Regions from separate parts of the Candidatus Clostridium radicumherbarum genome, predicted to be linked through region 2. Evidence: riboswitches for the same ligand, from Rfam matches in the RefSeq annotation. Region 2 holds a riboswitch; the other holds the start of a gene.
The links. Region 2 has a riboswitch for cyclic di-GMP ahead of ACJDUH_RS01545 (hypothetical protein). Riboswitches for the same ligand answer to the same signal wherever they lie in the genome.
Positions count from the first base shown of each region.

Region 1: linked by a shared signal. The riboswitch ahead of ACJDUH_RS18335 (Ig-like domain-containing protein) and the one ahead of ACJDUH_RS01545 (hypothetical protein) in region 2 are both predicted to bind cyclic di-GMP.

Region 1 is NZ_JBJHZY010000005.1:150,346-157,911, reverse strand. Features, by position in the region: gene ACJDUH_RS18345 (lipase family alpha/beta hydrolase) at 25-1,470, shown strand; gene ACJDUH_RS18340 (leucine-rich repeat protein) at 1,690-4,725, shown strand; cyclic di-GMP riboswitch class II at 5,219-5,302, shown strand; gene ACJDUH_RS18335 (Ig-like domain-containing protein) at 5,333-7,566, shown strand, end outside.
Region 2 is NZ_JBJHZY010000001.1:307,920-315,485, reverse strand. Features, by position in the region: gene ACJDUH_RS01555 (hypothetical protein) at 52-357, shown strand; gene ACJDUH_RS01550 (hypothetical protein) at 373-966, shown strand; gene ACJDUH_RS01545 (hypothetical protein) at 1,101-2,081, opposite strand; cyclic di-GMP riboswitch class I at 2,221-2,309, opposite strand; gene ACJDUH_RS01540 (hypothetical protein) at 2,534-2,680, opposite strand; gene ACJDUH_RS01535 (HD-GYP domain-containing protein) at 2,984-4,054, opposite strand; gene namA (NADPH dehydrogenase NamA) at 4,260-5,300, opposite strand; gene ACJDUH_RS01525 (iron-containing alcohol dehydrogenase) at 5,398-6,567, opposite strand; gene ACJDUH_RS19710 (hypothetical protein) at 6,793-7,566, shown strand, end outside.

The sequences.
Region 1 (7,566 bases), on a different contig from region 2:
TTCCCACCAAAGTAAGGAGAAATTATGATAGCACCTATAATAACTTTTGCATTAACACTAATTGTAATCAGTATCGTATACTTAGACATTAATAAGAAGATACATTTACTAAATAAAATTTTTTTGCATGTGTATTTTATTTTTGCTCCTCATATTTTTTTGTTAGGTTACTTTTTTAGTGGACGTACTAAATTTGGACAAGATAAAGTTATATATAAATGGATTATTTTAGCTGAGGTGATTTTTTTCACTTTTTATATTTGGATAAAAGTAAATATAGTTCCATATGCCAGGAATCAAATTGTAAACATTAGATTAAGGGTAATGATAGGTGGAAGAAGTATTGTTTTATATGGATTGTATGCAGCATTTATTCAAATCATAATATATCAAATGGGAGTTACAACAATACAAAACCTCGCCATGCCTAAGAATATCTTAATAATTGACATTGTTATTATGACATTAAATATTATTATATTACTTACAAATGGTATGATACGAATTTTATGTACTTCAAGAAGATTAAATATAATGAAGCGACTTATAGTAGTTTTTGGGAGCCTTATTCCAATCATAAATGTGCTTATAATGCTATATGCTTGCTATATAGCAAAAATAGAATACGATCATGAGTGTTATAAAGTAATTAATAATAAAGCTCGTGTTGATTCAGAAGTATGTAAAACAAAATATCCACTCGTATTGGTTCATGGTGTTGGATTTAGAGATTTAAAATATATTAATTACTGGGGAAGGATACCTAAGGAATTAATTCGCAATGGAGCAACAGTTTATTACGGTAATCAAGAAGCTTGGGGGACAGTTGAGTATAATGCAAAGGACATTAAAAATAAAATTCTTGATATTATGAAAGAAACAGGATGTAAAAAGGTAAATATTATTGCGCATTCAAAGGGAGGACTAGATGCACGTTATATGATAAGTAAATTAGAAATGGGGGACTGCGTGGCATCACTAACCATGATGTCATCACCACATAGAGGATGTAAGTTTGTTGATATTGCTTGTAAACTTCCTGATAAAATTTACAAAGCTATTGCAAGATTTTTTGATAAATATTATAGGTTTCTAGGGGATAAAAATCCTGACTTTTATACTGCAAGCAGACAGTTTTCAACTAGTCATAGTAAAAAATTTAATGAAGAGGTAAGGGATGCTCAGCAAGTTTATTATCAAAGTTACTCATCGGTAGTAAAGAATATATTAAGTGATTATATAGTAGCCATACCTTATATTTTAGTAAGGTTAATGGAAGGTGAAAATGATGGCTTAGTATCTATTGAATCTGCTAAATGGGGTGAATTTAAAGGGGTATTGAAAAATAAACGAAGGCGAGGAATCTCTCATGGTGATATTATAGACTTAAGAAGAGATGATTATAAAGGGTTTGATGTAATAGAAAAATATGTGGAAATTGTAGAAGCACTTAAGAAAGAGGGTTATTAAGTACTTATTTTTGTAATATTATTAAAAATATCAGCTTATATAATTTGAAAATCTACTTTATGCCCTTTACGGTGAACCATATCATAAGTAGGGGAGATTTTTTGATAAACCTTTGTTTATCAATAGCAAAAAAGAAATTAAAGGAAAAAGTGAGAAATACGATAATAGTAGTAATTTTATCTATTAATAAAAAAATTCTTATTTAATAGGAGAATAGTTATGAATAATAGAAAAATGAAGATGTTATCATTAATGTTAGTTTTAACAATTTTAATTGTAAGCTTTAATTTCATGCCTGTTTTGGCAGCTACCACAGGCACAGATGCAAATGGCTTTACTTGGCAGTCTGATGATGGAGTAACATATTCTATAACAGGTTATAATGGTAGCGATACAAATATTACAATTCCTAGTTCCATAGATGGACATGCTGTTACGAGTATTGGGAATAATGCTTTTAATGGAAATAATGATATTAGATACCAGTCATTAACCAGTGTAACAATTCCAAATACTGTTACAAGTATAGGCGGTTTTGCATTTTATTATTGCTCCTCTCTTGTAAACATATCAATACCGGATAGTGTAACAAGCATAGGAGATAGTGCATTTGCATATTGTACTTCCATTACCAATATAAAACTTCCAGCTAACCTTAGTAGTATAGGGAATTCTACCTTTCAAGACTTAAAAGCATTAACTGGAATTACTATTCCAAATAGTGTTAAAAGTATTGGAAGTTATGCTTTTTTAGAGAACTTTTCTCTTACTAATATAACAATTCCAAATAGTGTAACCTACATTGGAGAAGGCGCCTTTAAGGACTGTAAGAATCTTAAAACTGCTGAAATGCCTGATAGTGTAATAAGTGTAGGAAACTATTTGTTTTATAATGATCAACTTTTATCAAATGTAAGACTACCAAATAATCTTACAAATACCGGAGATTCTATATTTTACAATAACTTCTCTCTTACAGGTGTTACTCTTCCAAGTAGTCTAACGAATATTGGAAACAGTGCATTTGAAAATTGTACAGCTCTTACAAATATAACAATTCCAAAGGGCGTGGTGAGAATTGGATATCGCGCTTTCGAAATGTGTAAAGTCCTCCAAAACGTAACAATTCCAAACACTGTTAAGATCATAGATTTTAATGCTTTTGCTCATAATTATGCATTTACAAATATAGTAATTCCAGATAGTGTTACAAGTATTGGAGATTACGCATTTTATTATTGTACTTCTTTAACTGAAATAACAATTCCGAAAAGCGTTACTAGTATTGGATTTTTAACATTCGACAGCGTTAATTCAAATTTTAAGATAAAGGGGTTTGAAGGTTCTTATGCTCAGGTATATGCAGGTAGTAACTCCATAACATTCGTAGAACTGCCTACAGCAAATTATACTGTATCATTTAACAGTGAAGGTGGAAGTGTTGTAGGAAGTGTACAAGCAGATAATGATACTTTAATAACAGCACCAATAGAACCTACAAAAGCAGGATATACCTTCGCTGGTTGGTATAAAGAGGCTGAATACGTAAATGCTTGGAACTTTGGAACAGATAAAGTAACAGCAGATATTACATTGTTTGCAAAATGGACAGCTGACCAGGTAATAGAACAGCCTACATCAAATTATACTGTAACATTTGACAGTGAAGGTGGAAGTTTTGTAGGAAGTGTACAAGCAGAAAACGATACTTTAATAACAGCGCCAACAGAACCTACAAAAGCAGGATATACCTTTGCTGGTTGGTATAAAGAGGCTGAATACGTAAATGCTTGGAACTTTGGAACAGATAAAGTAACAACAGATATTACATTGTATGCAAAATGGACAGCTGACCAGATAATAGAACAGCCTGCAATAAATTATACTGTAACATTTGACAGTGAAGGTGGAAGTGCTGTAGGAAGTGTACAAGCAGATAATGATACTTTAATAACAGCACCAATAGAACCAACAAAATCAGGATATACCTTCGCTGGCTGGTATAAAGAGGCTGAATGCTTAAATGCATGGAACTTTGGAACTGATAAAGTAACAACAAATGTAACATTGTATGCAAAATGGACAGCTAAGCCAGTAACGGGGGTAAATTTAAATAAAACTACCGTAAACTTAAAAATAGGTGAATCAACAAGCCTTGAAGAAACAGTAAATCCCACAGATGTACTAAATAAAGATGTGACTTGGTCAAGCAGCAATACATCTGTAGCTATAGTTGATAATACAGGAAAAGTATCAGCCATAGGAAAAGGCGCAGCTACAATAACTGTTAAGACTATTGAAGGTGGATACATTGCTAACTGCATTGTTAACGTAGTTGATAGAAATATAGAAGTTTTATCATTAATAGGAAGCAGCAGATATGATACAGCTGTCAAGTTAAGTCAAAGTCAATTTAGTACTACAGATACTATAATAATTGTAAATGGAGGAGCTATGGCAGATGGATTAGGGGCTACACCACTAGCTAAATACAAGAATGCTCCACTGCTACTGACAGAAACAAACTCTCTTACGGATTCAACTATAAATGAGATAAAGAGATTAAAAGCTAAGAAAGCTATTATAGTAGGGGGAACTGGTGTAGTTAGTGATAATGTAAAATTTGAGATTCAAGCTTTAGGATTAACTGTTGAAAGAATCAGTGGAAGTGATAGATATAGTACATCTTTAGAGGTTGCAAAATATATAGACAAGAATTGTTATAATGTAAGCAAAATAGTTATAAGCAATGGCTATGGTGAAGCTGATGCTTTATCCATTGCACCTGCTGCAGGTAGAGATAATATGCCTATAATATTGGTGGAAAAAGACAATATTTCAACAGCTACTTATAGCTGGCTAAGTTCAAAGAATATAGAGAATGCATACATTATAGGTGGCACTGGAGTAGTATCTAATAATGTACTTAATAGTATTGATGTAATTGTTTCCGGAGATATAAGAAATAACAGACTAGGTGGAAAAAATAGATTTGAAACAAACTCATTAGTTATAGATAAGTTTTATGGAAGCGTTATAGATAAGACTTATATAGCAAAGGGATATGAGCTTATAGATGCTTTATCAGCAGGATCAATTGCAGCAATTAATACTTCTCCAGTAGTACTGTCAGACAATGATTTAGATACGAGTCAAAAAGCAGTAATTGGTAAAAGATATGGTAATATTATAATAAGGACTGGTGGAGGGATTTCAAACACCGCTGTAGATTCATTAATACAATGTCTACAATAAAATAATATTTAAGTTTAAACTTGAAAATAAAGTGAATGTAGGAACACGTAAAAGGTATACAAAAATTCAAAAATAAAACGGGGAACCTCATTTATTAGTAGTTATGGAGAGTCTTACTACTAATAGATGAGGTTTTTAAACTATATTTACAATTAGATGTCCGTATTTGAAATATATTGTTGAAATTTATATTATTACAATTATTGAGAATTAATGGAATATTCAGTATAATTGTATTTAAAACAGCTTGACTTATATTATTTGGCTAGTTAGAGCCTCTACTATAGATTAGAAATCAACAAATTAGATAAAGGTTTGCTTTCTTTGTAGAAAATTATTATAAATTTATCTTGAGATTCTAATATTGTATAGCTTAGCAAGCTGAATGTAAATACAAGCTATGATATTACAAAGATGGAGGTGATTTTGCATAATATTAGACTTTTATCTCTAATACTGCTGATAAGAAACTAATGCTCGTGTAGGAAGTTTCTTAAATTAGGGGAGCTGAGAAGTGCGGTCTGTATCTGGACACTTGGGCCTCATGGAGCTAATAGTGTAACCTCCCCTCTTAAAAAACAAAATTATTTTAAGAGGAGAAAATTTTATGAACAAGAAAAAACTTATTTCAATTTTTACAGCCTTGGCAATGACCGCAAGTTTATATACACCTACCTTTGCTGCTAATGATAATCCACCACCACCAAATATTGAACTTGCTGCTTCTGAACAGAGTGGTAATGTTGTTAAGGCTGCTCAAGGAGCAACTGTGAATTTTTCTATCAAAGTGTCAATCCCAAGTGGTTATAATTTATCATCAACAGTAACGGTGAATACAAACTACCACATTACCAAATCAGGTACTCCTACGTCATCTGTACCTTCATCTGCTTTAACATTTAATACTAATACTGATACCACGCAAACTGTGGCTGCCACTGTAACTGTGGACAATGATGTACCTGTTGGAAATGTAGTTATTCCAATTACTGTAATAATTACTAATGCAAATCCCAATAGTGGTAAGGCTCAAATTGTTAATAATATAGTAGATATTTTTACTGTAAATGTCCAAGCAGGAGATACGACAGCGCCAGTAGTAACTATTTCAGCTCCAATAAACAATGGTTACTACAATGCAACAACATTACCAAATTCACCTATATATAGTGTTGATGAAGCAAATAAACACACTGAGGAAATTACTGGATGGGATACTACTGAAGGTACGCATACAGTTACCGTAACATCAACTGATGCCGCAGGTAATATAGGCAGTGCAAGTGCTATATATACAGTTGATAAAACTGCTCCAACAATATCAACTGCTATAGTTGATGGAGGAATTTATAATGCAGACACTCTGAAAGGTATAATTCAGAATGGTGGAGGAAAATACTATACTGTTCAAGATGCTAATCTTGACCCTAGCCAAGTATCTGCATCAGATTTAACTTATACAGAAGGGGATTATACAGCTACAATTACCGCTACAGATAAGGCTGGTAATTCTACAACCAAGAATATTAATTATACAATTGATAATACTGCACCATCTATATCCTTTAATTTTGATGATAATGGATTCTATAATTCTACATTTAAGGGTTTTAATCCATATTTTAATATTAAGGATGCACATCTTGACGAAAATTCTGTGAATGCACCTGCTCTTAATTTAGAAGAAGATAATCACAGTGTCACAGTGAGTGCGTCAGATTTAGCAGGAAACTCAAATAGTGCATCTGCTTCCTATACAGTGGATGATACTGCTCCAACTGTAACTATCAAACTGGACTCTGATAAGTTTTACAATAAAGCAGCCTTAGATACACTGGGAGATTACTACACAGCATATGATATCAATCTACTTAAAGTTGAGGCTTCTTCTTTGGAAAAGAGCACAGATGGTACACATTCAGCCACTGTAACTGCTGTAGACAAAGCAGGTAATATTACTATAAAGGCTAGCAGCTATACTGTAGACAATACTAAACCTGTAATTACATTTAATAAAGAGCTTGTAAATGGAGGGTTCTATAAATCAAGTGCATTAAAAGACATTAAGGATAGCTTCTTTACTGCAACAGATGCTCATTTAGATTTAAGTAGTGTTACTGTAGTGTCTTTAAATTTAACAGAAGGAACACATACGGTATCAGTATCAGCTAAAGACCTGGCAGGAAATGAGGAAACAAAAGATATTACTTACACTATCGATGACACCGCACCTGAAGTCAACTTTAATATTAAAGATGGAAGTTTCTTAACTACAAAGAGTTTAATTGAGCTTCTTGATGGAAAAAGCTATTATACTGCAACAGATAATATTGGAGTTGTAAGTCAAGTAGCAGACCAATTGCAAACTTCAGAGGGAAATTGGACATTAAGTGTAATAGCTAAGGATGCTGCAGGTAATGAAACTAAAAAAACTGTAACTTACACAGTAGATAATACACCTCCAGTTATTATTGCAAATTCCTTTGCTCATAAATACTATAAATCAACAGACCTACCGGAACTTGGTTTAACTGTTACTGACAATTTGGATTCAAATCCTAATTATAATACTCCTGAACTTTCAAGAGAAGCAGGGCTTCATAATTACACTATTACAGCAACAGATGCAGCTGGAAATAGCAGCGAAAAGGAAATCCAATATTTCATAGATGATACTAATCCAACTGTTACAATAAGTAATCCAGTAAATGGAATGTCCTATAAGTCAAATGAGTTGCCTGATTTAAAATACACAACAACTGATAATTCAGATTCTGGATTGGTCATAAAAGCTGATTCTTTAGATAAGACAGAAGGAATCCATACAATAACAGTTACTGC
Region 2 (7,566 bases):
GAAAGATTGATAATCTTTCTGTGCAGAATTAGGAATACAGGAGGGATATTATTGAAAAAGATTTTATTAATAATGTTAATGCTTATATGTTTTTTGGCTGCTGGCTGCGAAAGGAGCGGAACATTAACGCCCGTATCAAATAATAAAAAATCCTCTATACTAAGCCCTGCTCAAAAGAATAATACTACTTCAGCAAATATTAATAAGGCCGATGGATCAACTAATATGACCCCATCAACAGATAAGGAAATGCAGGAAGCTTCTAATATGCTAGATAAATTAGATAGTACCTTAAATGGCCTAGATAATAGTTCGGAAATAAATACAACTGAGTCAATAATAAATAATATAAATTAAGGAGATGTTTTTAAAATGAAAAATTTAAAATTTAAGGTAATCTCATCATTGATTTCAGCAGCCCTTATAATACCTATGGCTGTCCATGCCCAAGGAACAAGTGCTACAGCAGGTAAACTTGGCGATGGACTTATAAAACAGCAGCAGCACCTTCAGTTAGTTCAGGAAAGACAGCAGTTCAAAGCTAATATGCTCCAGAAAAAAGATACTATAAAGAAAAATCACGAGACCATTCAAGGGCTTAGAAAAACAGTATCTGATAAAAGAGCCACTGTAAAAACAGACATTAATAATATTAAACAAAGTAAAAAGCAATTAACTTCTGATGATTTAAGCAAAATTGATGCACAGCGTAAATTAATTCAAAATGATGTGTCCGCAATACAAGCTACTAATGGCACCATTGAACAAGCCTTTACTCAATTTAAATCTGACGTGCAAAGCAAAAAATTTGATGCAGCAACTTCTGATTTAGATAAAGTGATAAGTATTCAAAACACAAGAATTAGCGAACTTACTAAATTAAATGCTGATTTAGATTCCTTATTAAACCTACTTCAAAGTGCTTCAGCAAATAGTTCAAATCAATCCACTCCAGCAGGGGCATAATGCATAAATAAAAGGGGGATTTTACAAAACTATTATTAAAAATAGTTTTGCAAAATCCCCCTTTTATATTCATTTATTATGTGGGAGTGTTTCTCAGCCTAAGTTGCTGATATATACTAATTTTATGTAATATCTTATCCAACTATTGAAATTTGATCCATTTCCTTTAAACTAGATGATGTTATATTATTGCTTTGAAAATATTCATGCCTTTTGCTGCTTATTTTATCTTGTACTGAATAAAAGCTTCTATTTAATAATAGTGCTATTTCCTTACAGGTTTTGCCTCCAATAATCATTGACTTAACCCTATTTTCTTCCTTAATTGTCCACTGCTTGCGACATGCGGGAAGTTTCTTCTGCTTGTCTACATTAATTTTTTGCTGCAGCCATTCTGGCACCTTGGTGCTTGCCATGTCCCTGAAAGTGGTATAACATGATGTAATAAATTTAATATCTGCTGTTTTAGTATTCCATTTATCTTCATGTTCCTCTATAAATAGTTTAAAGTTATCTATTGAAATTTGATATTTTTTAATTGAGTTTATTCTAAATTTCTTATATTTTAAATAATCTTTATCCATCCAATTATAAACAGTTCTTGTGCCAACCGCTAAAATCTCAGAAATATCCTTTGGAGTAAGGTATTCACCGTTTGCAATTATCTGCTCTCTAAGACCTATTTTGTGGGCTTTTAGTAAAACAGCATTTTTGGTTCTAGCAAGCTTCTTTGCAATATTCTCTATGGTCATTACGCCCCATTTTTCTTCTAGATAAGTTACTTCTTCTGAAAGCCAATGCCTATTTTCACAATTAAGACCTAGTTGTTTGGCTTTTTTAATTATGCTTTCCCTTGTTCTATTGGGTAGTAATAAGATTAATTCATTCATTGGTTTAATTTGATAAAAGTTATAAAGAACATTTTCTTCCTGCTCAGACCACCTATTGGTTAAATTCTCCTTTGGATATTTGTTTGTATCTAGCTCTAATCTTTGAGCTTTTCTAACTACGCTGTCATAACTCCTATCAAGCACCTCCATAATAACTCTCAATTCAACTTGTCCCCAATTTTCAGCTAGATACTTTTGTTCTTCTGAACTCCACTTTTTTACCATACTGCACCTCTCAATTAATAAAACGTTTTGTTTTTAGGTAACAAATTATTTAACGTTTAAGTTACAAGTAACTTTTACATTAAAAAAAGACAGGCAACACAGCGCCTATCTTAGAAAGATACAACTGTTACCCTATATTTTTGGCAACCTGACTATCATGGCAAATAAATTTGCTTTAGACTCACGGCTTTGCGTCTCCACCTTTTGATGGATTTGCTATTTACTAATATAAAATAATTGATTTATATTAAGTTATTACCATTATATTCTATATTAAATGAGAAATCAATATATCTAATAATAATTATACGAAATATTTTGTATTTTTTAGGTGGTACCTAAGATAATTTGTAATAATTTCAAAAAAAGTGACAGTTTTCATTGAATAAAGTCTATTAAACTAAATAAAAAGAGCCCATAGGCACATTTAAGATCTATGGGCATCAATATAGTTAATTCACATTACCCTCTAATACAGTCTTGTATATAAATTCATTTTGAATTACTTCCTGCTCTAATTTATGGGATAAGTCTTTATTGAACTCTGATTTTATTTTTTCCCTATACTTTTTGCTAATAGCATACATTAATATATTCATTATTACACCTCCCAAATTACTTATAAATTCTCTATACCTCTTATACGTATATTATACTACAGAAGATCCAAAAAGATACTATAAATAAAATATTAACATGATAAATATTGATTTCACAATGTTCTCTGTACTAGTATTGTTAGTATTTTCACATGATAGTTAAATGTTTATTTATATAATATAGGGGGGTATGGTATACAGGTGCCATATTTTATCCTATGGAAATGAAAATTTATTTGCAATACACAAATAAAATAAAAAAGACACTCCAATAAAACTTGGAATGCCTTTCTTATTTGTTAATTATAAAACCAATCTCTTAACTGATAATTCTTTATGCTGCTTCAAATCTAGGAACTCAGAGTTGTCCAGCAGTAGTGGTCTTGTTAAATCATTTACATCTATTTGTATAATCTTACAAACCTTTTCTGTATTTAATTCAACCATTTCTCCAATATAATAATTAACTACGTGACTTAAGAAAATATTACTATACTCATAATCAAGCCTTCCTAGACTTTCTTTCTTAATTATTTCAAGTGCTTCGAAAGGTCCCTTGCTATTTTTATAGCTCCTATCAGAATTCACAGCATCAAAGGTGTCTGCTATAGCTATTATTTTTGCGAACTTATGAATATTCTCTTCCTTTAATCCTAATGGATATCCGGAGCCATCATTTCTTTCATGATGCATAAGCACGCCATAGCTCACAGACTTATCTAAAAAAGGTATCTCTTTTATATAGTTATAACCTATTGTTGGATGCTTCTTAATTTCATAAAATTCTTTTTTAGTTAAGTCTCCAGGTTTATCTAAAATACTCTTATCTATTTTAACTTTACCAAAGTCATGTAAAACTGAGGAATATGTAAGAAGGTTAAGATCACTGCCGCTTAATCCTATCCATTTGCCTAGTATTGTACTTAAAGCAGTAACGTTAACTCCATGTCTATAAATAGTATCTTTCCCACTGCCATAAAGGACAATATTCTTAATCACTGAGTTTACTGATTTTAACTCACTTTGAATTTTAACAGCAAATCTTCTTATTTCTTCTATACTTGTTACTTTTAAATTTTCCATATCCTCATAAATATTTTCTACATTGAAGGTAAGTTCCTCAAGACTTTCTTGAACTTCCTCAAAAGTCCTAATTTCATCAGCATCCTTGCTGTAATCTTGTTCAGCATCAAAATCTCCATAGTATACCTCAATTTGATTGTCTATATAATAATCTTTCAGTTTATCTATTGCATATTGGGTTACAATTGTACCCTCTGCAATTAGAAGCTTACCATTAGCTTTTATTTCCTTAGACAAAATCATACCTGGAGTTAATTCATGAACATACAATAGCTGCTTCCCTTTTACCATATATGACACCTTCCATAGTTAACTCATAATATTACTTATACAATTCTATAGAAAAATCATATATCCTTTGTCTAATAACGGATTATTTTGTCTAAAAATTCAATTATTTTTCCCTAAATTTCGCAAATTATAATTAGTTTAGTCAATTTATAATACATATTAAGCTTTTCACTGTAAAAAGAACTATTGATTTTTTTATTATAAATTAGAAACCACCCTTTCTTACTTCTTTACTTCTTTCATATTGAACTGGCCAAAATATATCATCTTGAAGCTCTTTAGCTGAAACTAGGGGCCAATACGGGTTACGTAACAACTCACGCCCTAAATATACTAAATCAGCTCTATTATTTTGTATAATTTCCTCTGCCATAAGAGGACTTGTAACAAGGCCACCCGCAACAACAGGTAAGCTGGTGAGTTTTTTTATTTTTTCAGCAAACCCTATTTGGTACCCTGGATATGTATTTATGTGTGCTTGAACTACTCCGCCTGAGCTTACATTAATAATATCTATACCAGCTTCCTTAACAAAGTTAATAATTTCAGCAGTATCTTCAGGGTTATTACCACCTGCTGCATATTCTACAGTTGAAACCCTTAGTATTAAAGGTAATTCCATTGGCCATTCTTCTCTTACTGCTTTTATAACTTCCATTAAGAATCTAGCTCTGTTTTCTTTACTGCCGCCATATTCATCTGTTCTTTTGTTAGTTAACCCAGACATAAATTCATTTATTAAGTATCCATGAGCTCCATGAATTTCAATTACATCAAAACCTGCCTCCCTAGCTCTTCTGGCACCATCCTTAAAGGAACTTATTACCCTTTTTATATCTTCCTTGCTCATTTCTATTGGTGTTTTGTATTTTTCATTAAAGGCTATAGAGCTTGGGGCTATAATGTCCTCAGTACCTACTTCACACTTTCTACCTGCATGAGCAAGCTGTATACCCATCTTTGCGCCATGCTTTTTACATTCATCTACAATTTCTTTTAAAGGCTTTATATGTGAATCCTGCCATATACCTAGATCCTTATCAGTTATTCTTCCTCTGCTTTCTACTGCAGTTGCTTCAAGAATAATAAGTCCGGTTCCACCAACAGCTCTAGTTCCATAATGAATAAAATGCCAGGAGTTTACATTTCCATAATTATCTGCACTGTCCATACACATTGGTGCCATTACAATTCTATTTTTTAAATTCAAATTTTTTAGATTATATTCCGAAAATAATTTTGACATTTATTTGTCTCCTTCCATGTAATTATTTTAGTAATTAAAGGACTTTCCCAGCTATATTTAAAGTTTTATAACGGTAAAGTCCCTTGGTAAGCATAAATTATTTTGCTAAATTGTATATGTTTATTATGTCCTGTTTATTTAATTTTACAAAGTTTCCAACAGTTTTTGTATCTTTATTTGTACACTTATCAGCCATTTCCTCAATTTTATCTTCTGGAATATTGGCATCACTTAAGGTAACTGGAAGTCCTATTTTCTTAAAGAATTCCATCATTCTGTTTATTCCCTCTAAGGCAATTGCTTCACTGGATTCAAAGGATAGATCTACATCCCATACCCTAACTGCAAATTGCACAAATCTATTTATATTATGTTTGTAAACATATTTCATCCATGCAGGAAATACTATGGAAAGACCTGCACCATGTGCAATATCATATAAGGCACTTAATTCATGCTCAATTCCATGAGATGCCCAATCTCCTATTCTTCCAGGATCTACTAATCCATTGTGAGCATTTGTTCCAGCCCACATAATTTCAGCTCTTGCAGCATAATCTGATCTGTCTTTAAGTGCTAAAGGTGTATTATTTATTATGGTTTTTAATATAGCCTCACAAAGTCTATCAGTTAAATCCACATTTTCCACATTTGTAAAATACCTTTCCATTGTATGAGCCATCATATCACAAGCACCGCAGGCTGTCTGATAATCAGGAAGTGTAAAGGTTAATTCAGGATTTAGTATTGAAAATACAGGTCTAATTAGTTCAGTGTTAAGTCCTCTTTTATACATGCCATCCTCATTGGTAATAACAGAGCTAATGCTTGCTTCTGTTCCAGTAGCAGGAATAGTTAAAATATCTCCAACAGGAAGTGCTTTTTCAGGCTTTGCTTTCATTGAATAAAAATCCCACACGTCTCCTTCATATGGAACTCCTACGGCAATTGCCTTGGCGGTGTCTATTACACTGCCTCCGCCTACTCCTAAAATAAAATCAAGCTTATTTTCACGGCACAGCTTTATACCTTCATAAACAAGGCCTAATCTTGGATTTGCCTGAATTCCTGATAACTCTATATATTCAATTCCATTTTCCTCTAAAGATCTAATTACTTTATCGTATAGCCCACTTTTTTTAATGCTTCCGCCGCCAGTACATAATAGAGCCCTGCTGGAATACTTTTTTACCTCGCTTCCAACAAGTTCTTCAGTATCTTTTCCAAAAATAATTTTGGTTGAGATTAAAAATGTGAAATTATTCATTTAAATTCCTCCTAATTTAATGCTAATTGATAAAAATAAGTACTTACTAAAAATTATTAGTAATACTTAAATATATTATTACACAACACAATATAAAATGCATTATAAAATAATATTTTTGCTAATTTATGAACTCTATTAAAAACTTATTAAAAATTGTAACTGTTGCTTAAATACACCATATTATAGAGCGAAGATAAATATTAAATAAAGGAGGTAAAAAATTTGGATTTCGATTTTTTCAAAAGTACAAATGAAGAATTTGGACTACCAGAAACTAATGATGAATTTGGACTGCCGGAAACTAATGAAGAATTCGACATTTGGAATGAAAATAATGATTTGGACAAGCATGTTATTGCTGATAAACGAGATAAATCTGAAAAGCACAATAAACAAGATGATAAACACGATAAACATGATAAAGAATATGATAAACACGATAAGCATGATAAACATGATAAAGAACATGATAAACACGATAAACACGATAAACACGATAAAGAACATGATTGTGATAAACATGATAAACACGAAGAATGTCACAAGCATGATGAAGATTGTGATTTAGAAGATATCTGCAAAAAATGTAAAATCAAATGTCCTACTGGCGCCACCGGGGCTACAGGTCCTACCGGCAGAACTGGAGCTACTGGACGTACAGGGGCTACTGGAACCACTGGTGCTACTGGCGAAACCGGTGCTACAGGACGTACTGGTGCTAGAGGTGCTACTGGCCCAACTGGTCCTACTGGCGAAACTGGTCCTACTGGTCGTACTGGTGCTAGAGGCGCTACTGGTGAAACCGGTCCTACTGGCGAAACTGGTCCTACTGGTCGTACTGGTGCTAGAGGCGCTACTGGTGTAACCGGTCCTACTGGCGAAACTGGTCCTACTGGTCGTACTGGCGCTAGAGGTGCTACTGGTGCAACGGGTCCTACTGGTCCTACTGGCGAAACTGGTCCTACTGGTCGTACTGGTGCTAGAGGCGCTACTGGT